2 regions of the Acetobacterium wieringae genome follow, and region 1 is predicted to be linked to the other one. Evidence: predicted binding sites of a transcription regulator. Region 1 holds the regulator's gene; the other holds the start of a gene.
The links. The regulator LexA, encoded in region 1, represses DNA repair genes until DNA is damaged. The targets are predictions, from matches to a motif close to CNAACANNTGTTNG.

Region 1 (16,494 bases):
AAGTAGTTGATGTCCGCATTTCCAATGGAGTTCACCGGTCGGAATATACAATTATGAAATTTAGATTTTTTATAAATGATTATATGAACAATTATTCAAATATTGATTGACAATTAGTCCACGAAAGTAGTATAATCGATACATGAATAACTATTCATGTATAAATCTTTTAAATATAAGGGGAATGATATGGTTCGTATTGAGAATCCAATCGAACGTTGTGATTGTAATGTAATCCATGAGGATGTTGTGAAGCAAGTTAAGGATAAAATGCCAAAAGAAGAGCTCTTATATGATCTTGCTGAGTTATTCAAGGTTTTTGGAGATTCAACAAGAATCAAAATATTGTGGGCATTAGCTGAAAGTGAGATGTGTGTATGTGACATCGCATTTCTATTGAATATGACACAATCCGCCATTTCACATCAGCTAAAGGTTTTAAAACAAGCAAAACTTGTGAAAAATAGAAAAGAAGGAAAAGTAGTATTCTACTCATTAGATGATGACCATGTTAAACAAATATTTAATCAAGGGATGGTACATATAAACGAAAAGTAGAAATATAGTTGAAATAAAAGAGGAGGGGATCAAAAATGGAAGTATCAAAAATTGAACTTGTTTTAGATGGTTTGGATTGTGCTGTCTGTGCGGCAAAAATTAATGATAAAGTGAACAATATAGAGGATGTTAAAGAGGCTACGCTTAATTTCGCTTCTAAAATTATGACCATTGAGCTTGATAATGTTGATAAGAAAGAAGCTGTTGTTAAACATGTAACGGAAATTGTATATAAGATTGAGCCGGATGTCACTGTGTCTGAAAAGTTGCACGATAAATACATTAAAAAGACACTTATATTAGGAGGACTTGATTGCGCTAATTGTGCTTTGAAAATTGAAGAAAAAATCAAGGAACTAGATAGCATAAAAAGCGCCAATGTTGATTTTACAACAGGTAAACTTAATATTGAAACAAGAAATAGAGATCTCGAAACAGCAATAAAAGATATTATACTTATTATAAAAAAAATAGAGCCTGATGTAATGGTAAAGGAAGAATCTAAAAAAGCTACCGAGGAACATGTGCAAATTGGTGATGGTAATAGGAAAGAGCTTGTCAAATTAGCAATCGGTGGGGTGTTGTTTGCCATTGCTTTAATATTTACATTCCAAACACCAGTGGAATTTGTTTTGTATTTTGCTGCGTATTTGATAGTTGGCGGAGAAGTTGTGTTGCGAGCTGCTAAAGATATAAAAAACGGACAGCTTTTTGATGAAAGTTTTCTGATGTCAATCGCAACGATAGGAGCATTTGCTATCGGTCAATATCCAGAAGGTGTTGCAGTAATGCTGTTCTATCAAGTGGGCGAATTCTTCCAGGATTTAGCGGTAAACAGATCCAGACGATCGATTGCTGAACTTATGGATATTAGACCTGATTATGCAAATTTAAAGGATGGGGATGATATCAAAATTGTTTCTCCAGAGGATGTGCTTATCGGAGAATATATTATTGTGAAACCAGGCGAAAAAGTACCACTTGATGGAGTTGTTGTTGAAGGGAAATCCATGATGGATACTTCAGCACTTACGGGCGAGTCCGTTCCTCGTGAAGTAGAAGTTGGTAATGAAGTCTACGGAGGGTTCATCAATAAAAACGGGTTATTAACGATTGAAGTTAAAAAAGAATTTGGCGATTCCACGGTATCAAGAATTTTGGAACTGGTTGAAAACGCCAGCAGTCGAAAAGCGCCTACGGAACAGTTTATTACAAAGTTTGCGCGAGTATACACCCCAATAGTAGTAGTCGCAGCTTTAGCGCTTGCGATTATTCCGCCTTTAGTTATCCAAGGTGCAACTTTTTCTGACTGGATTTACAGGTCATTGGTTTTTTTGGTAATTTCTTGTCCTTGTGCATTGGTTATTTCAATCCCGCTGGGCTTTTTGCGTGGAATTGGAGGCGCTTCAAAAAATGGTATCTTGATAAAAGGTGGAAATTATCTAGAGGCTTTGAATAATGTTGATACTGTAATATTTGATAAAACTGGAACCTTGACAAAAGGCGTGTTTAAAGTAACAGAAATTAAAGCGGTCCAAGGCATAACCAATGATGAGCTTTTAATGTATGCGGCATATGCTGAAAATTATTCCAACCATCCCATTGCTCAATCAATTATGAAAGCTTATGGCAAAGAAATTGACAAAGGAGTAATTGAAGCGCATGAAGAACTTCCCGGCCTGGGATTAAAGGTTAATATTAAAGGGAAGGAAATTTTTGCAGGTAATGCAAAGCTGATGGCCGATAAAGAAATAGCCATACTGGAAAATGATGAACCTGGAACAATTGTATATATAACGATAGATCGGAGTTATGCAGGTTCGATTGTCATCTCAGATGAAATCAAAAAGGATTCTAAAAAACTTGTTGGTGACTTAAAAGCACTCGGTATAAAAAAGACTGTTATGCTGACAGGCGATAATAAGATCATCGGTGATAAAGTTGGTAAGCAACTAGGATTGGACTTAGTTTATTCGGATCTACTTCCCGATCAAAAGGTAGAAAAACTGGAGCTGCTTTATAACCAAAAAAGCACGAAAGGATGCGTTGTTTTTGTTGGAGATGGTATAAATGATGCCCCAGTCTTAGCAAGAGCTGATGTTGGCGTTGCAATGGGGGGGTTAGGATCTGATGCCGCTATTGAAGCTGCGGATGTTGTGCTAATGACTGATGAACCGAGTAAACTGATCAGTGCAATAAATATTTCAAAGAAAACGAGACGTATAGTATTACAGAATATTACTTTGGCGTTTGTTGTTAAAGGAATTGTCCTGATATTAGGTGCCGGTGGACTTGCTACAATGTGGGAAGCAGTATTTGCTGATGTAGGAGTTGCATTGTTAGCAGTCTTAAATGCTATGAGAGTCATGAATACGAAAAATTTGTAAAAATAGATTAAAGGATCATTAATTTAGTGTTGCTATTTTAGTTTCAAATGAAGCTTAAACATTAAATACTACTATACTTTTAACAAATTAAATTGAGCCTAATGACGGATTGAAATAAAAAATTCAATCCGTCATTTTTGGTATTTAAACCTTAAAAGTATCTTTGAATAAATTTCTGTGATTATTCTAAAGAAAATTGGATAAGTAAACGATAACAATATTTGCTTTTGAGTTTTGAGATTAATAAATATTGCGGAGGAAGCCCATGTTAAGTGAAAAGCCGATCGAAATGCCACGCTCACAGAGCTATGGTTCGAATTACTTTATTTGTCATAGTCTAAAACTAAATCGAAGGGCTTGTTTTTATAGTAATTTGGAATATGCGAACTTTCTAACTGTTGAATTGAATCCGCAAATTATTAAATACGTCGAACAACCACTTCAAATAACTGGAAAAAATAATGATGGCAAAATGTGCAAAACAGTGTTTGATATGGAAGTTCTTTATGAAGACAATATTAATGAATTATGGGAAATTAAGTATACTTCTGATTTAACTGGAGACAATAAATCCGCAGTCAGAGCAAAGTCTCAAATTGCTATCCAAAAAAATTGGTGTTTGAAAAATAATATTCTATTCCGTGTGCGTACTGAAAATGATATTTTTCAAGGTCTGGAACATCTCAATAATATGAGATTTATGTATCACTGCATTTGTAGAACTGACGAACGGTTACTCGGAAATTGTATAAAACGAATAAAACGATTTATAGAACAAGTAGGGGATACTACAATTGGACATATCTATGAATCTGATCCAGAGCCAACAATGGTATTTCCAAGCCTGGTCTATTTGCTAATACGTGATCAGATCAAAGCGGATGTGTTTAATCAGGAATTGAACTTTTATACAGAGGTGAGCTATGGCAAACGTTTTTGGAATAATAAGATCGCAAAATTTTATGAAGAAAGTAAAACATGGCGAACTGTAAGTACCTATAATATGTCAGACTCTGATAAAAAAATCTATGAATCGCGAAAAAAAGCAGTTGATTTGTATTTAAATGGTGAGTCAATAAAAAACATAGAAAAAATGACCGGCATAAACCATTCTCATATTAAAGAGTTTGTCGATCGTTGTGCAAGCCTTGATACAAATGGCCAGCCTGTGGGCTATGTTGGATTAATAAAAGGGCATCGATTAAAATCTAGAAAAGGTCCATTTATTAAACTAATGGAGGATCACCCCGATATTCGAGATCAATTATTATTAGACTATTTTAATGAAAAAAAATCAAAATGGGATAAATTATCATCTTTTAAAACAATCCATGAATCTTTAATAAAAAATCTGATAGCAAACGGCTTTAAAGAGACCGACTATCCATTTGAAACTAAATCCCAAGGATATCGATCAATGATCAGATTTTTGCATAATATTGGTGACGAAAATCCTTATGCTTCATTGAATCGTTACGGAAAAAATGCGGAGCAATTATTTCGTAACACAAGATGCATACAGCCGGATCAATCCAGTCCTAAACGACCTTTTGCAAAAGTTGAGTTAGATGGGCACAAAATCGATGCATTATTTACAGTTGCTGTTGAAAATGAGCATGGCGACACAGTTTACGTTTTAGCCAATCGTATCTGGATTATTGCAGTAATTGACGTAGCAACTCGCGTTATACTTGGATACACTATTTCTGTTAGTCAAAACTATAATCGATTTGATGTATTAGAATGTATACAAAACGCAATAATTCCACATAAATCATTGAATTTTAGTCAATTCAATTTTAAAAAAAGTATTGAAGGATACCACTCAGTAGCAGTCCCTTATACGCAATGGGCACTCTTCGACGAGATTTGTATGGATAATGCACTATCGCATCTTTCACGTGACATTACGGATAATTTAGAAAAATTAGGTATCAGTATAAATTTTGGCCCTGTTGCAACACCTCATAGACGCCCACTCATTGAACGATTTTTTAGAACTTTAGAAGAGAAAGGTTTTCATCGAATGCCATCTACAACGGGGAGCAACATTAATGATATTCGTCGAATCGGAGCAGAAAAAGATGCTGTTACATATCGGATTACCCTCAAAGAGATCTCCGAAATTGCTGAAATAATTATTTCAGGATACAATTTGCAACCTCATCAAGGATTAGGTGGCTTTTCGCCTCTATCAGTTATGAGAGACCGAATTGATCGAGGTTTGATTCCATCATATGTTTCAGATGATAACAGAAAGGATTTTTCGCTAATGAAATGTTATCAAATCAGAAAAGTTCAAGGCAACAAAAAAAGGGAATCCGGCCATATATCAATTTTGCTGGATACAAATATACAAGTTCCGTTTTGTCTTCAAGCTATACACCAGTCGGTAAGAATATTGTAATCGAGTTTGATCCGCTTGATATTAGAGAGATGGAAGCATATTTAGAAAATGGCGCTCATATCGGACATTTAGTGATCAAAGGTAAACAGATTGGAACTGCGATTTCCTTAAAAACAAATAAATTAATACGAGATTTCGCAAATAATAATGACATGAACAACATTCACGTCGAAGACATAATAACAAATTTTGCAAATAATCTGGAAGAAAAAGCCCTATTCAGTAAAACGGCGGCAACTCACTTGGCATCTGTTCGAAATGAGGCTGAAAAAAGAAGTCCAGGATCAAATATTCTACCTCAAAATAAAAAAAGTTCTAAAACTACAGACGAAATCAGTCTTGACAATGAAAAGAATTTGTTAAGTGATGAGGAATTAATGGCGAAATGGTCAGATCCATCCAAGCGCACATGGTAATAATAAGGAAAGGTTTAAAATAAAATGAGAGCAGATCAATTAGATCAAGTAAATTCAACAGTAAAAAATAAGCATCCCATTCACACTGGAAATTACAAGATAAAAACATCGATTGTTGAAGAAGCAATCAAAAAAATTGACGAAGCGATCAAATTCAGAATCCAAGGAATGATTATTTATGGCCCATCAGGTTATGGAAAATCGACAGCAATCAATATAATAAAAAATGAAATATACGAAAAGTACGACCACGAAATTTTAACGTTTGTGAGTTCAATGCCTGATCCACTAAAGAACACCAATGTTTTTTACACAAGATTATTGAAAGCTACAAATCATGATTTATTTAATAAAGGTTCAGCACAAGATAAATCGGATCGATTGTGTTCACAGCTAATTAATTTAGCCCTTGAAGAAAACGGAAATCGAAAAATCCTTTTTTTCATTGATGAAGCAGATGCTTTAGATAAAAATGAATACCAATGTCTTAAAGATATTAATAATCAGTTAAAAGCTCAAAGTATAGAAATGACGACAATTTTAGTTGGTACTGAAGATTTAATCTCACAGCGGAACTTGTTCTCAGGAATGAAGGAAGTCCAGATTGTGCGACGTTTCATGCAAAAAACGCACATATTTAATGGTATACGGACAAAGAAAGAACTTCAAGATGTCCTCGGAGCATACGATTTCGGTATGCGATTTCCCTTAGATTCAGACTTGACATATACGAATTATTTTTTTCCAATGGCATTCAGTGAGAGTAAATTTCTGATCCATGAAACTGAAAATTTATACAATTGTATTTGTAATATTTATGGAAAAACTATTTTCAGTAAACATGGATTATCAATGAGTCATTTATGTAACATGATTGAATTTCTTTTTATAGAACATGGAATAGAAGGGGCAGGGGATGAATGGATAACCGAAGATATGTGGATCGAGACTGTCAAATTTGCGGACTGTGGCCACGAGCAAGACCTTTTAAATGCATGTATCAATGGAAAGCGAAAGTGAGTATAAAGCGAGGATAAGCTGGTATGCTAACAAAATTTAAGCGAAATCAATATGAAAGCTTTTATGATTATTTAGTTAAATCATGTTACGTGAATTCTTGTTCTTCAAATATATTGATTAAACCAATATTGGTAAACAATAATGATACAAATAAATTTTTGCCAGAACTTTTATTTCAATATAGGGGTAAAATAAACGTTGAAGGTTTAAATTCCATAATTGAAGAACCAGTTCTTCTGCAAATAAAAGAAGATGTGAAGAGACTATTAGGTCCATTTTCAATATTTCTTCCCCATAATCTCATTTTTCTATTCGATCATTATTTTAAATATTGTCCAAAGTGCCTGGAAGAAGGAAATCATTATTTATTTCATCAATTTTCTTTTTTAGATCAATGTCTTATACATAATATGCTTTTGGTTGAACATTGCCCTGTTTGTAACCATCGCAGATTTTCGGAATTTTGCTTCAATAAAAAAAGTTATTATATTTGTCCCCATTGTGAAATTGACTTATTCCGACATTTCATGATACACTCACCAATGGAGCTTGTTGCAAGAAGTTATCATAATAAATCAATACCGTTGAATCTTCCATCTATTTCGGATAGAAGTTGTACTATAATTGAGATTAATCCCTGGCAATTAAAAATTAAAAATAAACTTCCGGATTTTGGCGCTAAATTTATAAAAGATTATCTTATCAACGGCGAAAAGAGTAGTCTAGCGACAATTAGTGTGCGAAAAGTAACGAAATTAACTAAATATGAAATTAGTAATCTGAACAATTATTACTCTAATTGCGATTGTGATTGGATTAATTTAGTAAAAGACTATTCAAAAAATGATTTGTCAATTCTTTCATCACTTGAAGATATCATAAATAAAGTCGACAGCCGGATCAAGAAAACTTTCCGAGTTGGTTATCATTGCGAAAATATGAATCGAACAAATATTGATTACAAAACGAAATTAAATAATATTTTTGTAAAATGTCTCTATGGTAATAAAAAAATAAAAAAAGAACAATATGCATATTATCTATGGTTATATTCTTGTATATTGAGAAATAGGGCAGGAGAGTGTAATACTTCTTTCTTGTTGTCCTTATATGAATACCTCATTCAACTCTTTTATGATTTCTTTAATGATCCCAAAAGCACAACAATTTCGGCCGATGTTTTCCAGCTTGCTTGTAAAATTATCGAGTTTTATTTATTTGAATACTTTTGTAGACTATTAGGTTTTATTGAGAATAATATTAGAAATGGTGACTTTATAAAAATAATTACAGAAGATCTTTTAGATTCTGGTATTTCAGTTGGCCCAGCCTATAAAGGCATTATTATCGAGAATGATCTCTTTTATAATGTCTATTTTTTCGAAGAAGAAGAGTCTCAGGTGAATGAAGATTATCGAAACAATATAGATAATATGGAAACAATGGTTGGGGGATATAGTCTGATTGTACGCTACAATGTTTCCATTGGATAATTATAAGGCTTAATACATTTTCACTGAAAGTTGGCATTACATATAGAACTTATTTTTTTCATGAAAACCTTCCATTTTTTACGGGTTATATGTCAAATTTTACCTATTTTTTTAAATGAAATAGGTATCATGCGAACCTTTCATTTTATTTTGCATTTTATTCACCGGAGATAATAAAATTTCATATTTCTGATTATTGTTCACAGAATTCAATTAAATTCGTTATTTATGTCCGATCAATTATACATAATCGGCAACAAAAGAATTATTTTTTACCACTTATATGTCAAGCTATGTCCGAAGTATATGTCAATGCACAACAATGCACCAAACAAAGCTCAGTATGAATTTGAAATAAGCAAAAATATTATGTCGCAAAATGTAAGTTTCGTGACAAAATGACTAAAGTGTGGTAAGCTATAATAAAATCTGCCGGTGCTTGTGCAAATACCATCTCAGCTTATGCCATCTTTTTTGCAGCTGTTACCAGCCAACCCCGGCAAAAATTTTAGGAGACTCTGATGACCATCCCAACCAATCTAACTGATAAAATTATTCCCAATAATGCACTGCTGGATGAATTCCTAAATTATGTTTTAACCATTAAAGGTTATTCTGAAAAGTCCGCCCAGGCTTACCGTTATGATCTGATTATTTTTTTCCGCTTCCTCAAACGCTATTTTGCGATGGTTCCCCAATCGCTGCCTTTTGATGCAATTCCCATCGATGATATCGACATTGATGTCTTAAAATCGGTAAATCTGGGGATTCTCTATGCCTTTCTTTCCTACTCCAGTAAGGAACGGCAAAATGCAGATGCGGCCCGAAGCCGCAAGGTCTCTTCCTTACGTTCATTCTTTAATTATCTGTGCAATAAGCAAAAGTACTTTCTGCCCAACCCGGTGACTGAACTGGAAATGCCCAAACTCCCGGCCCGTCATGCCCGTTATCTGGAATGGGACGAAGCCGTGGATTTATTGAAAGGGATTACCGGTCGCCATAAAGAAAGGGACTTTGCCATTATTACCCTGTTTCTCAATTGCGGGATGCGTCTTTCCGAGCTGACCCAAATAAAGATTTCCGACATCAAAAACGATGCCCTGCGCATCATTGGTAAGGGTAATAAAGAGCGTCCCGTCTTTTTAAACCATGCCTGCTTAAAAGCCATCAATCGCTATCTGGCGGTGCGCCCAGAATCCAACTGCCCCTATCTCTTTCTCAGCCAGCAAAATGGCCCGATCAGCAATCGGGCGGTTCAGCACCTGGTCAAGAAACATCTGGCGAATTGCGGTCTCAATACCGATGAAATCAGTGTCCACAAACTCCGCCACACCGCTGCAACCCTGATGTTCCGTTATGGCAATGCCGATTTGCGCTCGGTTCAGGAAATTCTTGGTCATCAGAATGTTTCAACCACTCAGATCTATACCCATGTCAATGAAGAAATCCTCCGGGATACCCTTAACCAAAATCCGTTGGCACAGTTTGAAAGCGATGATTGACAACAATGGTAAAATTAAGAACTTACGTTTGCCTTTAATCTGGTGATATGCTATAATGAAGCATAACTATTTTGGAGGAAAACTCATGTACGAGGATTTAAACAGCAAACAATTAGATATCTTGAAATTTATAGAAACCCAAATGCGCGATAAACGTTATCCCCCATCAGTGCGGGAAATTTGTGCCGCTGTTAATCTGAAATCGACTTCCACCGCCCACACCTACCTGAAAAAGCTGGAAGAGCTGGGTTATATCAAGCGTGATTCAACCAAAACCCGGGCTATCGAGGTGTTGCGCCACGATCCCAATGAAACAATTTCCAGTCACTTTGATGAAAAAACAATTATCTCATTGCCAATTTTAGGCTGCGTCACTGCCGGTGCTCCAATTCTGGCAATTGAAAACATTACTGATATTTTCCCGCTGCCGCTCGATTTTACCGGATCCGATGACGCCTTTATTCTTATAGTCAAGGGGACTAGCATGATTGAAGCCGGGATTCTCGATGGTGATAAAATCATCGTCCGAAAGCAGGAGACGGCCCGAAATAATGACATTGTTGTAGCGCTTTTGCTTGAAGATAACGAAGCCACGGTCAAACGCATTTTTTACGACGAGCCCAATAAAATCCGACTGCAACCGGAAAATAAAACCATGGATCCGATTTTCTGCAATGCCCAGGATATCAAAATTCTTGGCAAGGTAACCGGTCTGATCCGCAAATTTTAGAGCAATAAAAAAAGATGTGCAAACATCTTTTTTTTATTTTCCGTTAGTCCAGTTTCATTTTGTCTTCAATGCTTTTAAAGACATCTTTTTCGATATGATTTTTGTTGGCTTTGACCAATTCGATCTGGCTTTCAAACAACTGATTCTGGAGATCCAGGATTGTTTTGCGGCTGGTTTCACTTTCAATTTTTCCTTGTCGTAAGTGTTCCCGGTATTGGGCCAACAGATCATTTTTTTCATCCAGTTCTTTTTGCAATAAGTCTTTCTCTTCAGCCAGTGCTTGATATTTTGCCTGTTCTTCGGCCAGCAAATCGCTGAGTTTCTTGAGTTCAGCTTTAACTTGTTTCACCTCGCCGACTTCTTTGGCTTTTACTTCTTCACTGCTCCGAACTTCTTCCTCTGCGTTGAAAAGCCGCTCGGTAATATTCATACAGCCTAAAATCGCAATCCGAATATGGTTTGTGAAGGGATTCGCAGCCTTGACCCGTTCCAATTCGGTATTGACGTAGTCAGAAACGTGCTTAATATGCTCTTCGTTTCCCTTGGCCTTTAGATTAAATTCGGTATCGAGTATGCGTAATTCCATGATTGTTTGTTCAGGCATTTTTTCCTCCTGTGAAATAAATTTAGTTCTCAAAAGTGATAAAAAGGTTCTTCTTTGTTATATTCTATTATAGGTAATAAACAAGAAAATTACAATTGATTTATCAATTAATACTGCTCAATGACATCAGCCAGTTCTGTATTGCTTAAAATTCGGTAGTCAATCTGTTTTATCTCAAGATGCTTAAAACCAGCCCGTGATTCGCTATGGATAACCGGAATGGAATAAATCGCTTTCTGGTATTTTCTGGCGTAATCCAGGGTATAAATGGTACCGCTCCCCGGCGTAAAATTGGAAACAATCACAAACTGACTGGACGCACTCTGAAGACGATCCCGCTCTACGAACTTATATGGCAAAAGGGTTTCATGATGGGGGTATTCGGATACCAGACAGCCCCCCATGCCACAGATTTTATCTGCCAACTGCTGATTGGTGCTGGGATAAATTGGAGCTAAACCAGAAGGCAGAAAGGCCACCGTCTTTCCACCGGCATCCAGACAACCCTGGTGCCCATAAGAATCAGAACCGATCGCCAGGCCACTGACTACCACAAAATTGTTTTCGGCCAGTAACTTACCTGCTTGAAAAGCAAAATCTGCCCCCAAGGCGGAAGGTTGGCGGCTACCAATCACTGCCGCCCGTTTGGAATGTGTTAAAATACTCAAGTCGCCCTGATAAAAAATCAACACCGGATGATCCGAAAATTTCAGACTATCCGGAAACGCTTCATCCCAATACGAGCAGCAAGAGATTCCCAGCTGACCGCATTGTTCGGCCAGCGTCTGGGCACAGTCCTCAGCAGCTGCGATTTCGGCCTTGCTGATCTGGCTGGAAATCATCCCAAAAGTCTGGCCGATTTCAACCAACTCCCGGAAACAAAGCTGCTGAGGAGCGGTGATCAACTCCAGCAAGCGGATCGTTTTCTGTCGACCGACCCCTTTTAATTGCTGAAGCCCGACAATATGTTCACAAATCAGATTCATGATCGTTTCAATACTTACTCACGGAGTTGGGCATCAAATGCCTGTTTCAATTCACCGAGAATCTGGTCGATAACCGGATTAATATCATTGTCAGTGAGGGTTCGTTCGTGATGACGGAAGTTTAAGGCATAGGCCAGACTCTTATAACCGGCCGGAATTTGAGCTCCGGTATAGACGTCAAACAATTCAATGCTTTCAAGGATTTCGCCCGCTGTTTTTACGGATAATTGCCGCAATCGCTGCCGCCGGAATTTCAGCTTTGAGTAAAATAGCCAAATCGCGATTAGAAGCCGGGAATTTTGGCAGATCAGTAAATTTATTATCCAGGCTGGCACATTCAAAAAGTTCATCAAACGATAACTGACAAACATAACACCGTTTCGGCAGTTCATAATGCTTGACAACCATCGGATGAATCTCGCCGATTTCCCCGAGTTTGGTCCCATTGGCAAAAATTTCTGCTTTTCGTCCGGGATGAAGGAAGTCCGATCCGCCAGCAACAAACTCCGGATAGTAAATTCCAAAATGCTCAAGCAAGAGCTCAACAACCCCTTTTAATTCAAAATAATCCCCGCTGCCATAGGAACTGATGGCCAGTTTTTTGGCTTCAACCGGTAATTCTCCTGGCTTGGTGTTTTTGCGATAGGTATTGGACAATTCAAAAAAACAGCCCGCCGGGTTTTTACGATTATAGTTTAGTGAAATCACTTCCAGCTGATGGCCAATGAGGGTATGGCGCATGATGCTGTTTTCTTCCCCCAGCGGATTAATCAGCGGAATCAGGTTATCCGGAAGCTGTGTATTCAGTCCCTGAAGACGCTTTTCGCTGGTAAAGGAGGATGTCAGGGTTTCAAAATAGCCCTGACCCACCAGAATGTTTTTCAGGCTGTCTTCAAATTTCTGCACTGGGGTTTTACCGCCAACCATGGTTTCGCCGCCCATTATGGTACCAGGGATGCGATCATAGCCAAAAATCCTTACCACTTCCTCGGCCAGATCTTCTTTAAGCTCAATGTCCATCCGATAACTGGGCACTTCAACTTCCAAAACGGCATCGCTTATTTTGTTCACCGTAAAGAATAACCGGGTCAGCATGCTTGAAACTTCCTCAACAGTCAAAGAAATCCCCACAAACGCATTAAACCAATTAACATCGAGGGCAACTTTTTTTAATGCAGCCACCTGAGGGTAAACATCAATCATCCCTTCGATAACATCACAGGCACCAATATCCAGTAGCAGCTGAGTGGCCCGCAGTGCTGCCACTGCGGCTAATTCCGGATCAACGCCCTTCTCAAAGCGAGATGAGGCTTCGGTTCGCAGGCCCAGTTGTTTAGCCGTTAAGCGTACACTGCCTTTGTTAAAATTGGCCGATTCCAGGACAATCAGACTGGTTTTATCAGTAATTTCTGAATTTTCACCACCCATGACCCCGGCAATGGCCACTGGGGCTTTGCCATTGGTGATCATCAGCATCGATTCATCTATTTCCCGCTCTTTATCATCTAAAGTGACAATTTTCTTATCTGCAGTGGTTGTAACCACAATTTCCTGGGATTTAAGACTGTGATAATCAAAAGCATGGAGCGGTTGGCCCAGCTCCAGCATCACGTAGTTGGTGACATCAACAATATTGTTGATCGGCCGCACTCCACTGTTTAGGAGCTTGATCTGCATCCACAGCGGTGAGTCTTCGATTTTCTTGACTTTGAGCATCTTGGCAACATATCGGGGGCAGGCAGAATCTTCAATGCGTACGGCCAAATAGTCGGGGATTTCATTAGCACTTTCTGCGGTGGCGTCATAAACTGGTACTTCAGCCATTGGCAGATCCAGGGTTGCTGCCGCTTCCCGGGCGATCCCCACAATCGATTGGCAATCCGATCGGTTAGCCGTCAGTTCCACATCGATGATCACGTCATCAAGCCACAAAAGTTCCCGGGCATCCATTCCCAGCGGCGTATTTTCCGGCAGAATCAGAATCCCTTCCATGATTTCTTTAGAAAATAAATCGGTGTTCATTCCCAGTTCTTCAATCGAGCAGAACATCCCATAGGAAAGCAATCCCCGAAAATCATTGGTGCCGATTTTGGTACCATTGGCAATTACCGCACCATCAATGGCCACCGGAACAATGGCACCTTCAAAGACATTCTTGGCCGCAGTGACAATCACCCGTTGGTCAGTTCCCATATCCACGGTACAAACGGTCAGCTTATCCGCATTGGGATGGGCTTCAATTTTGGTAATTTGTCCGGTAAAGATATTAACCACATTTTCTGAAACAACCGTTAGGGTTTCCACCTTTGTCCCGGACATCGTCAGAGCCTCCCCAAAATCAAACGGTGCCATTTTTATATCAACAAATTCTTTTAACCAATTCAGTGAAACGAGCATAATTGGGTTCCTCCTATTTAAATTGCGCTAAAAAACGCAGATCATTTTCAAACAATAAACGCAGATCGTTGATGCCATACTTGATCATTGTGATCCGGTCAAGGCCCATGCCAAAGGCAAAGCCGCTGTATTCATCCGGGTCAATGCCACAGAAGCGCAAAACATTCGGGTGAACCATTCCGCAACCGAGAATTTCAATCCAGCCGGTGTTGCTGCAAACCTTACAGCCAACGCCGCCGCATTTAAAGCAGGTTACATCCATCTCAGCGCTGGGCTCGGTAAAATAGAACTGGTGGGGGCGGAACTTGGTTTTCGTCTGTTCACCAAAGAGTTTCTTGGCAAATAAATCAAGGGTTCCTTTAAGATCGCTCATGGTGATGCCTTTATCAATCACCAATCCCTCCATCTGATGGAAGACTGGAGAATGGGTAGCGTCGATTTCATCAAAGCGATAAACCCGACCCGGTGAAATAATCCGCAGGGGTGGTTGCTGTTCTTCCATAACCCGAACTTGAACCGGTGAAGTCTGAGTTCTCAGCACGATATCATCCTGATAGTAAAAAGTGTCCTGGAGGTCTCTGGCCGAATGATCCTGAGGCACATTCAAATAGTCAAAATTATATTTTGCCCATTCAATCTCCGGACCTTCGGCAATGGAGAAGCCCATTCCCAGAAAGATTTCTTTTAAATCATTGATAATCGTAGTTAACGGATGCAGGTTTCCCGCCTGATGTTTTTGTCCAGGCAGGGACACATCGATACGTTCTTCTTTGATCTGCGCTTCAATTTCCTGTTGTTCCAGTAACTGTTTTTGCGCCATGATGTTACTTTCAATTTCTTCCCGGATTTCATTGGCCAGCTTGCCAATGACCGGACGTTCCTCGTTGGAAAGCTTGCCCATTCCTTTTAGGGCAATGGTCAGTTCGCCTTTTTTACCCAGATACTTAATCCGGACATTATCCAGTGATTTCAGTTCGGTAACGGCACTTAGATCAGCTATACAGCGATCTCGTAATTGTTTGAGTTCTAGCTCCATTTCTTTCTCCTTATAAATAAAAAAATCGTCCTCTCAAAAGGACGAAATCATTCCGCGGTACCACCTTAAATTAATACATAATTGTATTCACTTAAAATTTTAACGCAATTAACGTTAGCTGCTATCAATCATCAAAATTGGTTGATGCGGTTCACAGCTAAAACTCCAGAGGGAACTTCAATAAATTTAAACACAAAATCTCTCAGCCTGGGATTTTTTCTCTGTAAAGTCTCATCTTTATTTACTCGCTCTATCATTGTAGATAAGTTATTTAATTATCTTTTACTTTGGTCTGGCATTCCTTAAAATCTCGAATCAGATCATACATGATTATACCTGCAGCCGTTGCCACATTCAGTGACTCCGCCTGACCCAAAATGGGAATTTTCAGTAACAGATCGCAGCATTCACTCATTTGCTTCGACATTCCCTGGGATTCATTCCCCATAACGATGGCAAATGAACCGTTGAGGGACTGGCGTTCCCATAAACAACTGCCACTTAAGGAAGTACCGATGATCGTTACCTGCTGCTCTTTTAACTGCTTGACCGTATCAAGCAGCGAAACGACCTGATAAATCGGCAAGTGAAAGACCGAACCCATCGAACCCCGTAGTACCTTCTCATTGTAAATATCCGCTGTTTTAGCAGACGTCACCACACAGTCAAAACCTGCTGCATCGGCAGTACGAATAATGGTACCAACATTGTAGGGATCCTGAACATCCTCCAGTAAAACCGTACGCTTGAAGGTTCCCGGTCGGCTATTAATTTTATGCAGTACCGCCATAATTCCTTCGGGTTTTTGTAAACCGGACAGGCTTGCCAGAATCGTCGGACTGACGATTGCAATGGCAACTTTATTGTTCTCCAAAGTAACCAGACGATCCCTGACAGATGCGCCATTAATCTCCAGCCAAGTGCTGGTAATAAAGATCTGCTTAAACTGCAATTGATT
Region 2 (16,494 bases), 710 kb from region 1:
CGGCTCCGATTTGAGATGACAGCCCGGGCAGCCGTCGCCCCCTTTGCAGCCTTCGCAGGAAAAATCTCCGGCCTTCATTTTTTTTACTTTTTTGAAAATTATATAACCCGCCGCACCTAAAATTATTGCTGCTAAAATCCAGGTAATCACTTCTATTCCTTCTTTCTTCAATTACGCTGATCCAATGCGCACAATGGAAAATTAACTAAAAATTCGACTGCCAACCTGATAAACAATTAAGGCAATGGTATAGGCTAAACCAATTTGATAAGCCAATGCAAAAAGAAAATCACGCCAGTTTCCCAATTCTTTTTTCATAGTGGCGATGGCAGCCATACAGGGTGATGCCAATAAAACAAAGATCACGAAGCTGTAGGCGGAAACCGGTGTAAAGATCAGACTGACCGCATCGGTAAAGCTGCCTTCCTGACCCGACAAAAGTACACTCATAGTACTGATAATCATTTCTTTGGCGGCAATGCCCGTTAGCAGCGCTACTGAAGCGACCCAGTTACCAAAACCCAGCGGGATAAAGATTGGCGCAATGATCTTGCCAAATACCGCTAAAATGCTTTCATCCGGAGTCTGAGCCATTTGCAAACCTGGGGTGAAGCTCTGCAAAAACCACAGCACCACTGAAGCCGCAAAGATAATTGTTCCAGCCCGGACAATAAATTCTTTGGTTCTCTGCCATACCTGAGTGGCGGTATTCTTAAGCTTTGGCAGTCGCAACGGCGGAATTTCCAGCAGGTAACCAGAATCGGCTCCCTTAAACCAGGTTTTCGACAATACAAATCCCGATGCGAAAACCACCGTCAAGCTAACCAGATAAAGGGAGAACACCAGCAGAGTCTGATACTCAACAAAAAACACCGATGCCATCAAAACATAGATGGGCATCTTGGCCCCACAGGAGATAAATGGGGTTAATACCGCAGTCAGCTTCCGCTCCCGTTCATTTTCCAGGGTTCGGGTAGCCATTACTCCCGGCACCGAACATCCCAATCCCACCACCATCGGAATAAAGGATTTTCCAGATAAACCAAAATGCCGAAAAATCCGATCCATAATGAAGGCAACCCGAGCCATATAACCGCTGTCCTCGAGAATGGAGATAAAAATAAACAACACCACCAACTGTGGTACGAAGGTCAATACTGCGCCAACCCCGGTAATAATGCCGTCATTGATCAGGGCAATGATCCAATCTGCTGCTCCCAAGCTCCCCAAACCAGCAGCTACCGTTACCATCAGCACATCATTGATGAACCACTCAATCCCACCAATGGTAATTTCACCCACCAGGGTAATTGATACATAATAAATCACAAACATAAAGAAAAAGAAAATCGGAAGGGCCGCATAGCGGTTCATCAGCACTCGATCCAGTCTTTCCTGGAAAGGGATGCTCTGATCTTTGTTTTTTTGTTGCCATGCTAATCCCATCAGTGATAAAACGATAGCGATAATCGGCAATGGCACTGTCGACATCATGCTTTGACAGCACTTCGATTTTTTTTCTGACCAACCCGATATCTGCTAATAATTCGATATTTTTATCAATTTTCAGGAGCACTTCTTCATCTTTTTCAATCAGTTTAATAACCCGGAATAACCGTGGATAATCAGGCAAAAGTTCGGGATACTTATTTTGAATAAGCTCATCAAATTCATTGAAGATGGTCATTATATCCGGCGGAAAGATCTGCGGAAATTCTTTAAGTCGTTTAATCTCGACGGTTTTTTCAACCTCTTTAATCAATTCGTCAATGCCGGTTTCCTTCTGGGCCGATATTTCAATAAAGGGATAGCCGAAGATTTTTTCCATCTCCCGGACATCAATTTCCACCCCGGTTTTCTTGACCACATCCATCATGTTAAGAGCCCCCACCATCGGACAGTTGAGCTCCATCAATTGGGTGCTTAAATATAGATTTCGCTCAATGTTGGAGGCATCTATGATATTGATGATCAGATCCGGCCGTTCATCCAGCAAAAAATTCCGGGAGACGATCTCATCCATCGAGTAGGGTGCCAGTGAGTAAATGCCCGGCAAATCCACCAAGGTCATGTCACTGCTGGTGCCTCTTAAGTCTCCCTCTTTTTTTTCAACCGTTACTCCGGGCCAGTTCCCCACGTAGAGATTACTGCCGGTGAGACAATTAAACAGCGTAGTTTTTCCCGAGTTGGGATTTCCCACCAACGCAATTTTATATTTCATTTCCATTCCTCATTTCCCTTTTTCACTAAATGCTGATTAATCTTAAAATAACGAAACCACCTCAAAAGGTGGTTTTTTATTTATTACTGAACCATTAAAATATTTTCAGCATCTTTTTTCCGAAGGCTGAGGGAATATCCTCTCAAGCGAACCTCTATGGGATCGCCAAATGGAGCTGTTTTATTAACTTGAATCTCTACCCCTGGTGTTACACCCATGTCCATGAGTTTGCGACGCATTAAGCCTTCTACAGCAATTGAACCAACACATGCCTTCTGACCTGGTCTTAAATCTTTCAAAGTAAACATAAACACACCCTCTATTCTTATGGTTTAAATTTAGTTGTCGTCGCCATCATTTGTTAAAGATGGCTTTCTTTTTGTTAGCTTTATTATACTCTAATTGAAATTCATTGTCAATTAGAGTCTGTAACTTTTTATGGCCTTAAGCATTTTTTAAACGTATCAAAAAAAGAACGCTGAAACAGCGTTCTTGAGGTTATCAATGAACCACCGTACCGACCAATTGTTAATCTGTTGTTCGCTGCGCCATGCGAAATCCGCTTTGCTCCTTTCGCATTGGTCGCGGGCAGTCGCCAACTACAAGCAAGCTTGTGATTGGCTCGTTGCCTACGCGCAAATCGGACAGGCTCTGCAGTGTCCGCTCCGATGCGTAGGGTCTGACCCCTAGGTCACAACATGATGTAACAATTGTCGGTACTGGGTTAGCTCTTTTAGCAATTCGGTAAAATTTTCTTGAGATACTGGCCGGTATAGGATTGGGGCACCCGGGCGATTTCTTCGGGAGTCCCAATGGCAATGATGGTGCCGCCGCCCTCGCCCCCTTCGGGGCCAAGATCGATGATGTGATCTGCCACCTTGATCATATCCAACTGATGCTCAATGACAACTACCGTACTGCCGCTGTCAGCCAGACGCTGAATGACATTGATCAGCTGGTGGACATCGGCAATATGCAAACCGGTGGTGGGCTCGTCGAGAACGTAGAGGGTTTTGCCGGTATTGCGCTTACTTAATTCAGTGGCCAATTTAACCCGCTGGGCTTCCCCGCCGGATAATTGGGTCGATGGCTGTCCCAGTTTTACATAACTGAGACCGACGTCATTTAGGGTTTGGAGCTTTTCTTTGATTTTGGGAATATTGCCAAAAAATTCCAGGGCTTCCTCCACCGTCATATCCAGTACGTCGGCAATGTTTTTGCCCTTGTATTTAACCTCCAGGGTTTCCCGGTTGTAGCGCTTGCCGCCACAGACCTCACAGGGTACATAAACATCGGGTAAAAAATGCATTTCAATTTTGATAATTCCATCACCGCTGCATTTTTCACAACGGCCACCCTTGACATTGAAGCTGAATCGGCCTTTCTGATAACCTCTGGCCTTGGCTTCCGGGGTTTTGGCAAACAGATCCCGAACCAGGTCAAAGACCCCGGTATAGGTGGCCGGATTGGATCGGGGGGTTCTGCCAATCGGTGACTGATCAATATCGATTACCTTATCGATGAATTCAACCCCATCGATACGGGTGTATTTCCCCGGCTTTTTCAGGCTGCGATACAGCTTCTGGGAAATCCCCTTGTATAAAATCTCATTAATCAGCGTGCTTTTCCCGGATCCGGAAACCCCGGTTACACAGATAAATTTCCCCAGCGGAAAATCGACATCCAGATTCTTTAAGTTGTTCTCCCGGGCACCGACAATCTTAATTACCTCGCCGCTGCCTTCCCGACGCTTTTGCGGAATCGGAATAAAGCGCTGGCCACTGAAATACTGGCCAGTGATCGACTCCGACACCGCCATTATCTCTTCAAGACTTCCCTGTGCGACAATCTGGCCACCGTGAACCCCGGGCCCCGGGCCAATATCGACAATGTGGTCGGCAGCCTGCATGGTTTCCTCGTCGTGCTCCACCACAATCAGTGAATTTCCCAAGTCGGTTAAGCGCCGCAGCGTTTCCAGCAGTTTCTGATTGTCCCGTTGATGGAGACCAATACTGGGTTCATCCAGAACATATAATACCCCCACCAGACCTGAGCCAATCTGGGTGGCCAACCGAATCCGCTGGGATTCTCCCCCCGAAAGTGTACCGGCATTCCGGGACAGGGTCAGGTATTCCAGTCCAACATTTTTTAAGAAATTGAGCCGGGCCTCAATTTCTTTAAAGATCGATTCACCAATCATCATTTCCCGGTCAGTCATGGTCTGCGCTTTAAAAAACTCAAGCAATTGACCAATGGCCATATCGGTTATTTCGATGATATTTCGATCATGAATTGTCACTGCCAGACTGGTGGGATTGAGCCGTTTACCGTGACAGGTGGGACAGGGGGTTTCTGACATATAGCGTTCAATTAAGGACCGCATCCGCTCCGAGGTCGTTTCCAGATAACGCCGCTCCATGTTTTTAATCAGCCCTTCAAAGGTGGAGCTGTAGGTTCCTGAAAACTTGCCTTCGTAGGCGATTTCCAGAACCTCGTCGCTGCCATATAGAAGCGCCTGTAAAAATGCCTCGCTGGCATCTTCCAGGGGTAACTCAATATCAAACTGATGTTTTTTTGCCAGCGCCTTGATCAGGTTATAATAATACTTGGAATCACTTTTTAAACCAAAAAATTTAATCGCTCCATTGCCAATCGATAAACTTTTATCAGGGATCAGTAGATCCGGATCCACTTCCTGATGAAAGCCCAGACCGTGACAATCCGGACACATCCCAAAGGGATTATTAAACGAAAACGTCCGGGGCTCCAATTTGTCCATGGCAATGCCGCAATCGGCACAGGCCAGTTTTTCGCTAAAAAGCTGGGACTCATCGCCAATCACGTCACAAATCACCAGTCCCCCGGATAGCTTCAGGGCAATTTCCAGTGAATCGGACAACCGTTTGCCAAGGTTATCCTTGGCCACCAGACGATCCACCACCACTTCAATGGTATGCTTTTTATTTTTATCGAGATTGATTTCATCCGTGACTTCCATCGCCTCCCCATCAACGATAATCCGGACAAAACCTTCTTTTTTGATATGATCAATGATCTTTTTATGCTGTCCCTTTTCCTTCCGGATTACCGGAGCCAGAATTTGAAATTTGGTTTTTTCAGGCAGGGCCATGATGCTGTCGACAATCTGATCCACCGATTGCGACTGTACCACCTTGCCACACTTGGGACAATGGGGAATCCCAATCCGGGCGTAAAGCAGCCGCAGATAATCATAAATCTCGGTGACCGTCCCCACCGTGGATCGGGGGTTGCGGTTGGTGGTTTTCTGGTCAATGGAAATTGCCGGGGATAGGCCGTCAATGCTTTCCACATTAGGCTTCTGGGACTGACCCAGAAACTGCCGGGCATAGGAAGAAAGCGACTCCATATAACGGCGCTGTCCTTCAGCATAAATGGTGTCAAAAGCCAATGAGGACTTCCCCGAGCCACTCAGCCCGGTAAAAACCACCAGCTGATCCCGGGGTATTTTTAAGTTAATGTTTTTTAAATTGTGCTCCTTGGCACCTTTTATTTCGATATATTTCATATTTATGTTTATTCTCTCCTTAATTATGCCGCATGAATTATTAAATGAAAAAACACCATTAAGTCATGGTCTGGTACATTCGTTTGCGGGTACTTGCCGATTCTGTAAATTAAAAAACAACTAAAATTTAGTTTCAGCCATCCCGCTATAACATCACCTTAAGCTATCTTCGGTAATTTTTGAGATGATGAATTTCGTCCCGCAAATTGGCAGCCCGTTCAAATTCCAGGGCCTCGGCCGCCGTCAGCATTTCGACTTCGAGTTCTTTAATCTTCACATCAATATCCAGCGCTTCATCACCAATTGCATAGGTTGCCGGTTCCTCGGCCACCTTGGTCGCCTCGATAACAGCATGGATATCTTTTTTGACCGAACTGGGGGTAATACCATGGGCCTCATTGTAGGCGCTTTGGATACCCCGGCGGCGATTGGTTTCGCTGATAGCCCGATCCATCGAGGGTGTCATCTTGTCCGCATACATAATGACATGACCTTCCAGATTACGGGCCGCCCGGCCAACCGTTTGGATCAGTGACGTTTCTGAACGGAGGAATCCTTCTTTGTCAGCATCCAGAATCGCCACCAGACCAACTTCCGGCAAATCAAGACCCTCCCGCAGCAGGTTGATGCCCACCAGCACCTCAAAGGTACCCAGCCGTAAATCCCTTAGAATCTTCATCCGCTCGATGGTATCCACATCCGAATGCAGATAGTTCACCAGGATACCATTTTCTTTTAGGTAGTCGGTTAGATCTTCAGCCATTTTCTTTGTTAACGTGGTGACTAATACCCGATTGCCCCGTCCGGTGGTTAGTTTGATTTCACCGAGCAGGTCATCGATCTGACCAGCAACCGGGCGAACCGTAATTTCCGGATCGATCAGACCGGTCGGTCGAATAATCAGCTCAACGGTATTCTGGCTGTGTTCTTTTTCGTATTTGCTGGGGGTTGCCGTAGTAAAGACAATCTGATTGATCTTGCTTTCGAATTCGGAAAAATTCAGCGGCCGGTTATCATAGGCTGAGGGTAGCCGGAAGCCATAGTCCACCAGGTTACTCTTACGGGCTTTATCCCCGGCATACATCCCGCCAATCTGGGGAATCGAGACATGGGACTCATCGGCAATCATCAGAAAATCTTTGGGAAAATAATCAATCAGGGTATAGGGTGGTGATCCTGGGGGCAGCCCGTTGATGTAGCGGGTATAATTCTCAATGCCGTTACAATAGCCCATTTCCCGGAGCATTTCAATATCATAGTTGGTCCGTTGCAGAATCCGCTGGGCTTCCACCAGACGGTTGTTTTGGGTATATTCGTCATAGCGTTGGCGAAGTTCCTGTTGAATTCCAGCAATCGCCCGTTCCAGATTTTCCGGGGTGGTGGTGTGGTGAGACGCCGGGAAAATCGAGACATGGTTCAGCTCCCCATAAATCTCCCCGGTCAGGGTATCAATCTCAGTAATCCGTTCAATTTCATCACCAAAAAACTCCAGCCGGATCGCCTTGTTTGACGAAGCCGAGGGAAATATTTCCAGAATATCGCCGCGCACCCGGAAATTGTTCCGCTCAAAAGCAATGTCGTTTCGGGTGAACTGAATATCCACCAGCTTACGGATAATCGTATCCCGATCTTTTTCCATCCCCGGACGGAGTGACAGCATCAAATTTTCATAATCAAAAGGACTTCCCAGTCCATAAATGCAGGACACACTGGCCACCACAATTACATCCCGACGTTCAAATAAAGCTGCCGTAGCAGAGTGACGTAATTTATCAATCTCGTCGTTGATGGACGAGTCTTTTTCGATAAACAGATCCGAATGCGGTACATAAGCTTCCGGTTGATAATAATCATAATAGCTGACAAAATACTCCACCGCATTATCCGGAAAAAAACTCCGAAACTCATTGGTCAACTGGGCCGCCAGGGTTTTATTATGAGCAATCACCAGGGTTGGCTTCTGAACCGCTTCAATTACCTTAGCCATGGTATAGGTTTTTCCGGAGCCAGTCACGCCCAGTAAGGTTTGATACTTTAACCCCGCCTTGATTCCGTTGGCAATTTTTTCGATGGCCGGTCCCTGATCACCCTTAGGTTCGTATTCCGAGACAACCTTAAATGCATGCTTCATATCTTTCATCAGCACCCTCCAATCAGTTTGATGAACATTCGTTCCATTATTCTATCACAGCTTTTTTTTAATGGCAAACAATAATCCTTATCATTTAATAAAATCTTAATTATTCCTCACCAATAGAAAAAGCATGCCGTTATGGCATGCTCATAAATTCTAATTGGTTCCACTGAGGACCTGCAAGGCTTTTTGCAGCTGGACATCTTCTTCGTCGGTGAAAAAGTTATTCTTCATAAAGTCAGTCGCTTCAATCACGATATTTGGCTCGATACCTTTTTCGTGAATGTTGTTGCCGTTAGGGGTGAAATATTCGGAATTGGTCACCTTAAAGCCACCGCCATCAGTGAGACTGATGATTTCCTGAACAATCCCTTTTCCAAAGGTCTTGGTGCCGACCAGCTGGGCAGCGCCTGTATCCTGGAGAGCCCCAGCCAATATTTCAGCGGAACTGGCCGAGCCGCCATCAACCAGGACAACCATTGGCAGACTAAGCTGTTCTTCGCCATCTGAGGTATATTCGGTTTTATTGCCGTTTTTATCAACCGTATAAACGACCATGGTTTCGCCCAGAATCCGATCAGCGATTTCCACCGCTTCCTTTACGCCGCCGGGGTTACTACGCAAATCAATCACCAAACCGGTAATATTTTGAGCCAACAGTTCACTTAGCTGGGCTTCAAAATCATCAGCGGTTTTATCCGTAAATTCACTGATCTGGATATAGCCTTTATCGCCGATCACCCGGGATTCCACTGTTTTTGCTTCAATGGTTTTGCGTACCAATTGCATATCAATGACTTCTTCACCACGTAAGAGGGTGATATTAACGGTGGTATCAGCTGGCCCCTTTACCTTAGCCACTACCGCATCCGAACCGATCGTACTGACATCTTCACCATCCACCTTGATAATTTTATCGCCCGTTTTTATCCCGGCCTGATCAGCCGGTGTGCCTTTTTGCGGGGCAATTACATAGGTCACGCCCTGATCATCCTCTGTCACGACGACCCCAATGCCTTCATAGACGCCAGTGGCTGACTCCATATATTTCTTAAATTCTTCGGAGGTAAAATAACTGCTATAGGGATCACCCAGACTGTCAAACATGCCCTTGATGGCCCCATCAATTAAAGTGGTGTTATCAACATCCTTATAATACTCCAGACCAATCTGTTCTTTTAGCGCTAATAGTTTTTTTATCCCGGCGGCTGTTTCACTGCTGTCAACCGTCACAATCAACTTGTTGCCGATCAGATAATTGCCAGTTGTGGCCACTGTGAAGGTGATGATATTTGTGATGATCAGCACCACAATTACCACGATGAGTTTGGTTTTTTTTGACTTATTTTCCATTTTTTCACCTTATCCTAAATTTTATTATTATACAAATAAAACAGGAGAAAAGAATCATGATTCTTTTCTCCTGTTCTTTCGTTATAGTCTACAATGTTTCGCTTAAAAATATCCTAAAGGATCAACAAATGATCCGCCGGAAAGTACGCCGAAATGGAGATGGGCCCCGGTGGAATCCCCGGTGGAGCCGACGTAACCAACCACATCGCCTTTGTTGACAGTTTGGCCTGCTGATACTGCAAAACCACTCATATGCGCATACATGGCCTGGAGGCCGTTACCTAAATCAACAATAACACAATTTCCATAACCACCGTTCCAGCCGGCTGATAACACCGCACCGTTGCCCATAGCAAGGATCGGTGTTCCGGATGGGGCACCCATATCGACGCCATAGTGGGTCCGGTAATCACCCCAGATCGGGTGCAACCGGGTACCGAAGAAATCATCATCGGCGGATGGATAATAGCCCGGACACGGCCATTGATAGGTTCCGTTTGATGGGACAAAGGTCGTGCTGCCACCAGTGGTTGACCCGCCAGAAGCGGCTGCCTGGGCTGCCATCATTTCCCGAACCTGAGCTTCAATGCTCGCTGCGTTGGCTGCTTCAGCCGCCACAATTGCCTGATACTCAGCGACGATCGCCTGGTTTTGGGCCAAGAGACTGTCTTTCTGAGCTTTAATTTCCTGCTGCTGGGCTAAGGCCGTTTCCTGCTCAGTTTTTTTAGAAACTGTCTGCAGCCGGTCGGCCTCAATTTTAGCTTTCTTTTCATCGATTATTTTCTTTGTTTCAGCTAAAGCGTCCAATGATGCCTTATCCGATTCAATGATATAGCGGGACATGTCAACCTTGGTGACAAAGTCGGCAAAATCGGATGAAGTAAATAAAAACTCCAACATACTACCATTTCCGTACATGTACATAGTACGGACACGTTCGTTCATGGCTTCTTCCTGTTCTTTCCGTTTGGCTTCGGCAATATTGAGTTCTTCCTGAGTTTTGGCAATGTTCGCTTCCAATACGGCTATCTCAGAATTAATTTTATCAATGACGCCCGTGATCCGGCTCATTTCTTCGTTGGCCTTGCCGATTTCGGCCTCGATACCAGCAATCGTATTCTGGGTCATGTCAATCTGGTATTGTGCAGCCGCCTGTTTTTGATTACTTTCTGCCAGCTGTTCGGTCAGGGATGCAGCATTAACCGGAGATATCAGTATCCCCAATGTCACCATCATACCCACTATGCCTGAAATAATATGTTTTTTTGTCATCCAACAATCCTCCTGTGTTTGACCAAGTCTAATCATTTATACATCCAAGAATTTGCGAATCGCAAATACGCTACCAACGGCACCGATAAACCCTCCGTAAATCAGGAAGAAGAAAATCAATTGTCCCATCACTGCATCGGGAGAAGCCAAACTGGCATCCACTGGCAAAAATAAATTTCCGCCAACTAATCCCAAAATATAATAATAGGTGATCCGAATAATCAGGAAAGCAACAATGGCTCCCATCAACCCCAACAGCGTCCCTTCCAGAATGAACGGCGCCCGGATATAGGCGTTGGTTGCACCCACATATTTCATAATGCCAATTTCCCGTCGTCTTGCAAAAACGGTTAATTTAATCGTATTGTAAATAATAAAGATGGAAATCATTGATAACACCACCAATACCACTATACTTAAAGTATTGGTAAATTTATTGAAACTCACCAGTGCTTCCACATATTCCTGACCATATCGGACGTACTCAACCCCTTGGCCTTCAAACGACATGGCCAGGGTTTGAACTTCATCCATATCATCCGGATCAGTCACCCGGACAACAAAGGATGCTGGCATTGGGTTGTTTTCTGAATTATAACCACTGAGCAGCGGCGCATAATCTTCCAGACTGACGGTGAACTTTTCCAAAGCTTCTTCCGCACTTTCAAAGGTAACTTCTTCAATCAGGTCACTTTTCTCCAAAGCCTGCTCGATGGTTGCTTTTTGAGTGTCGGTAAAATCGGACTGGAGAAAGATTTTCAGTTCCAGTTTCGATTCCACATCTTTGGTCACTTCCTGAACATTGATGGTTAAGATCAGAAAAATCCCCAGGATAATCAACGCAGCAATTACCGACAGCACCGAAGCCGCACTCATCAGGTTATTTCGTTCAATGCTTTTTAAGGTATCCCGGACAACATTTTTGGGCATTGTTTTAATGGAACTAAACTTCATATCCGTACCTACCTGTCGCGTCATCTACTTTGAGAACACCGTCTTCCAATGTCAAAACCCGTTTTTTCATGGTATCAACGATTTCCCGGTCATGGGTAACCACCACCACAGTTGTTCCTCTACGGTTGATTTCTTCCAGAATACTGATAATCTCATAGGATGTTTCGGGATCAAGGTTTCCGGTCGGCTCATCACAAATCAAAATAGAGGGGTTGTTAATAATCGCCCGGGCAATAACCACCCGCTGTTGCTCACCACCAGATAACTCATGGGGATAGTGGTTCATCCGATGGGATAAGCCAACCATATCCAGAGCCAACGGCACCCGTTTCTGGATCTGCTTTTCAGATTTTCCGATTATTTCCATGGCATAGGCCACATTTTCATAGACGCTTTTGTTTTCCAGCAGCCTAAAATCCTGAAAGACAATCCCCATTTTTCGTCTTAAGAAAGGGATTTCTTTTTTTGACAATTTTGAGACATTAAAATTATTAATGTATACTGAACCTTCTGTCGCTTCAATCTCTCTTAAAAGAAGCTTAATAAATGTTGATTTTCCGGCCCCACTTCGACCCACCAGAAAGACAAACTCACCCTTATCAATAAAGAGGCTGACGTTTTTAAGCGCATCGCTCTTGTTTTTATCGTAACCCTTGGTTACATTTTTAAATTCGATCATATCTTAGCCACTCCTAATTTACTTATCATTCGCTTGCTTTGACAGGGCATTTTAACACGCGCTATCCTATTTTCTGCTTAAATGTTTTTTGACAAGTTAAGATTATTTTAATCAAAAGAATGTTAATTGAAAAAGACTTCCGGGTATTGGTCCGTTTTTTGGCCTTCAAATCATTCCTCATTTGAAACTGTATTCATTTTAGCATACTTTTTGAATAATTTCATTAAAAAAATAAATATTTTGTAACAAATGTATCGAAATTCGTCCGAATTCCTGTTTTTCTATTGATTTAAGAAATTCAATTGGCAAAATAAAAAGAGAAAAGACGTTGTTCATCTTTTCTCATCATATATACCGTGTAACGGTTGGAAAAATTAATTCTAAATATAGGGACTAATTGGTGATCCATACAAACGCACTTCATAATGAAGATGAGCACCTGTTGAGTCGCCAGTGCTGCCAACCGCTCCAACGGTCTGACCGGCCGCAACCGTTTCGCCTGATGATACATTAATTGCACTTAAATGGGCATATACTGCCGACAAACCATTGCCGATATCAACAATGACACAGTTTCCATAACCGCCATTCCAACCGGCTGAAATCACAGTTCCGTTTCCGGCACAGGCCACCGGTGTCCCGGTTGATGCGCCAATATCGACGCCAGCATGGAAGCGGGAATCACCCCAGATGGGATGGATTCGCCAGCCAAATTCACTGGTTATCTCTCCCCCACAAGGCCAGACATACGAGCTAGAATACACTGGAGGCGCCGTTGATCCGCCACCAGTTGTGTCGCCACCACCAGTATTGGTCGTATCACCGCCTGTCGAGCCATCCGTCGTACCGGTGCTGCCGTTATTTTGAGCTGCCTGCTCGGCGGCGGCCCGCTGTTGTTCGTAATAGGCCTGTAACTGGCCTTCAATATCTGCCGATGTGGCTGCTTCAGCTTCTTCAATGGCCTTGTATTCTTCTAAGGCTGCCTGGTTTTGGGCCAATAGCTGATCCTTTTGAGCCAAAACTTCTTCCTGTTGAGTTAGTACCACTTCCTGTTCGGTTTTTTTCGCTACTGTTTTTAATCGATCTGCCTCAATGCTCAGCTTCTTTTCATCGATCACTTTTTTCGTTTCTTCCAGAGCATTCAGGGAGTCCTTGTCTGCCGTCATAATGTAACGAGACATATCTAATTTTGTAATAAAATCCGAGAAATCTGAAGCTGAGAAAATAAATTCCATGATACTGCCGTTGCCGTACATATACATCGCCCGAACCCGATCGCTCATGGCTGCTTCCTGTTCTTGCTTCTTGGCCTCAGCAATTTTCAGCTCTTCCTGTTTTTTTGCAATATTTGCTTCGATGGAAGATATATCGGCATTGATCGCGCCGATTATTCCATTGATCCGGTTTACTTCTTCATTGACTTTGCCGATTTCGTCCTCAATCCCATTGATGGTATTCTGAGTCATGTCGACTTGATACTTTGCTGCAGCCTGTCGAGCATTACTTTGAGCTAACTGCTCGGTTAACGAAGCTGCATTGACGGGTGCTGTTAAAAATGCCAAAACCAGGGAACCAGTAACGATACCTGATACAACTCGATGTTTTTTCATTTTTCCCCTTTCCCACAATTAATAATTGTGACCCTGTCTATTTGTTACTTTTACAGTAATTTTATTATTTTTGTAACGGTTGTATTATACCATAAACCTGTCGTAATTAAAACAAAAACAATAAAATAACTTGAAAATATTTTGTATAAAATGTTTAATAATACGATGTTTTTAATTTTTTCATAATAAAAAAGACACTCTAGTAATTCAGAATGTCTTTTTATATTTGTAAAAAAATGCTTAACTTAAAAAGCTGCTTTGTAGATCGCAATCACGTCTTCTTTAGTTGGACATTTGGGGTTACCACCGGTACAAATATCGGCCAGTGCCAGATCAGCCAATTCACTGAAATCTTCTTCTTTGACCCCGATTTCTTTTAGTCCGGCCGGAATCCCCACATCTTTGGAGAGTTTTTTTATGGCATCAATGGCCATAATATTGATTTCTTTCGGTTCACGGCGACTGGTGTCCACGCCCATCGCCTGGGCAACATCTTTTAGTCGATCACCAACAGCGTCAGCATTAAACGCCGTAACATAAGGCAATAGAATGGCATTGCAAACCCCATGCGGCAAATCATAGAATCCGCCTAACTGGTGCGCCATAGAATGGACGATTCCCAATCCGCCATTCGAGAATCCCATCCCGGTGACAAACTGACCATAAGCCATGACATCCCGGGCATCCAAATCATCACCATCTTCAACGGCCTGTCTTAGGCTACCAGAAATGGCTTTGATGGCTTCGAGATTAAAAAGATCAGTGAATCGTGAAGCACCGGCTGTGGTATAACCTTCAATGGCATGCGTTAACGCATCCATACCGGTGGCAGCCGTTAATGATTTTGGCATTTTGAGCATTAAAACCGGATCATTGACCGCTACGGTTGCCAGACAGTTGGGATCAACAATAACCATTTTGAGTTTACGCTCTTCATCAGTGATAACATAATTGATAGTCGCTTCACTGGCGGTTCCGGCGGTGGTATTAATCGCCACAATTGGCAGGGATTTATTGGCAGTTTTGCCAACGCCTTCGTAATCCCGTAAATCCCCGGGATTGGTAGCCAGAATGGCAATTCCTTTGGCGGTATCCTGGGGCGATCCCCCGCCGATACTGACGACAAAATCGCATTCATTTTCCTGTAAAGCCTGAAGACCAGCATTTACATTGGTAACAGTAGGGTTGGGTTTAACATCTGAAAATAAGGCATACGGAACTTTTGCTCCATCTAATACATTGAGTACATCTTGAACAATACCTGCTTCAACAAGTACCTTATCGGTTACAACTAAGGCTTTTTTCACGTTCATACGTTTGATCTCTGGCGCAATCAGTTCAATTGCTCCCGGTTCCATAATGACTACTGGTGGAAAATAATAGGTTCTTGCCATAAGAACACCTCCAAAATTATTCGTTTACATGATTATATGCCATCGAAATGGCTGAATAAATGGAAATTTTTTCTTGTTTGAGATACATTATTGAAATGATTGATCAATAACATGGAATAAACCGAACACAATAAATAATAAACGGCTTTTCTTATGATTTATCTCTTATTTTTAAGAATACTATTATATGATTTTAAAAAAATTGATAGAATTACGTTTTTAAAGAGGTAAATATGAAAAACATCAGTATTCTCGGGTCAACTGGTTCGATTGGAACCCAGGCCCTGGAAGTGGTTTCAGAAAACAGCAACGTTTTAAATATTGTCGGCTTAACCACCAATACCAGCATTGATCTGCTGGAAAAACAGATTGACACCTATTCACCCCGGATTGTCTGTGTGATGGATGGCGATACTGCACTGGTACTGGAAAAGCGCCTCAAAAAAAGGGGTTTAGCGGTGGACGTGGTAACTGGTTTAGAGGGCCTGATTGCCGTTGCCACGGCATCGGAAAATGATTTGCTGCTCACGGCGGTATCCGGAATGATTGGTCTGCAACCGACTCTTGCCGCCATTAATGCAGGCATTGACATTGCTCTGGCCAACAAGGAAACACTGGTAGCCGGTGGCCAGCTTGTAATGGATGCAGCAGCCGCCAGCGGGGTTTCGTTGCTTCCGGTTGACAGTGAACACTGTGCCATTTTTCAATGTCTGATGGGCAATAAACATGAAGAAATTGATCGGATCATTATTACCGCTTCCGGCGGGCCTTTCCGGGGATACAGCCACAAACAGCTGGAGTCGGTTACACTGGCCCAGGCCTTGAAGCATCCCAACTGGTCGATGGGAAAAAAAATCACGATTGATTCAGCCACCCTGATGAACAAGGGGCTTGAAGTCATCGAAGCTAAATGGCTTTTTAATCTGCGCAATAATCAGATTGACGTGGTGGTTCATCCTCAAAGCATTGTCCACTCAATGGTGGAATTTATCGACCATTCCACCATCGCTCAATTGGGGCTGCCGGATATGGCCCTACCGATTCAAATCGCTTTTTTTTATCCCGAACGGGTCGCCAACAATCGACCCGCTCTGGATTTTAGCCAGATTCGTGAGCTGACCTTTTCCGAACCTGATCGGATCGCCTTTCCCTGCTTACAGTTAGCCTATGATGCCCTGGAAATTGGTGGCACCATGGCTTGTGTCCTTAATGCCGCCAACGAGATTGCTGTGTCTCGATTTTTAAATCAGGAAATCAGTTTTCTCGACATTCCCCGAATCAACCGGCAGGTGATGGAACAACATCAGGTGATTGTCCATCCCAATCTTGA

Region 2: uvrA (excinuclease ABC subunit UvrA) is a predicted target of LexA. The motif match lies at 5,841-5,854, and genes of this name have one in related genera.

What each region holds. Positions count from the first base shown of each region.
Region 1 covers NZ_CP097897.1:1,711,767-1,728,260, reverse strand. The annotation lists gene CHL1_RS08390 (ArsR/SmtB family transcription factor) at 190-558, shown strand; gene CHL1_RS08385 (heavy metal translocating P-type ATPase) at 594-2,945, shown strand; gene CHL1_RS08380 (Tn7 transposase TnsA N-terminal domain-containing protein) at 3,211-5,352, shown strand; gene CHL1_RS08375 (hypothetical protein) at 5,313-5,768, shown strand; gene CHL1_RS08370 (ATP-binding protein) at 5,793-6,788, shown strand; gene CHL1_RS08365 (TniQ family protein) at 6,812-8,281, shown strand; gene CHL1_RS08360 (tyrosine recombinase XerC) at 8,803-9,783, shown strand; gene lexA (transcriptional repressor LexA) at 9,869-10,513, shown strand; gene zapA (cell division protein ZapA) at 10,557-11,117, opposite strand; gene CHL1_RS08345 (DNA-processing protein DprA) at 11,225-12,103, opposite strand; gene CHL1_RS08340 (phenylalanine--tRNA ligase subunit beta-related protein) at 12,118-12,339, opposite strand; gene pheT (phenylalanine--tRNA ligase subunit beta) at 12,299-14,500, opposite strand; gene pheS (phenylalanine--tRNA ligase subunit alpha) at 14,514-15,536, opposite strand; T-box leader at 15,571-15,802, opposite strand; gene CHL1_RS08325 (TrmH family RNA methyltransferase) at 15,808-16,494, opposite strand, start outside.
Region 2 covers NZ_CP097897.1:1,005,981-1,022,474, reverse strand. The annotation lists gene CHL1_RS05010 (FeoB-associated Cys-rich membrane protein) at 1-171, opposite strand, end outside; gene feoB (ferrous iron transport protein B) at 202-1,374, opposite strand; gene CHL1_RS05000 (FeoB small GTPase domain-containing protein) at 1,295-2,221, opposite strand; gene CHL1_RS04995 (FeoA family protein) at 2,305-2,529, opposite strand; gene uvrA (excinuclease ABC subunit UvrA) at 2,955-5,768, opposite strand; gene uvrB (excinuclease ABC subunit UvrB) at 5,932-7,908, opposite strand; gene CHL1_RS04980 (S41 family peptidase) at 8,059-9,255, opposite strand; gene CHL1_RS04975 (murein hydrolase activator EnvC family protein) at 9,358-10,527, opposite strand; gene ftsX (permease-like cell division protein FtsX) at 10,564-11,481, opposite strand; gene ftsE (cell division ATP-binding protein FtsE) at 11,471-12,160, opposite strand; gene CHL1_RS04960 (murein hydrolase activator EnvC family protein) at 12,541-13,770, opposite strand; gene CHL1_RS04955 (iron-containing alcohol dehydrogenase) at 14,016-15,164, opposite strand; gene CHL1_RS04950 (1-deoxy-D-xylulose-5-phosphate reductoisomerase) at 15,398-16,494, shown strand, end outside.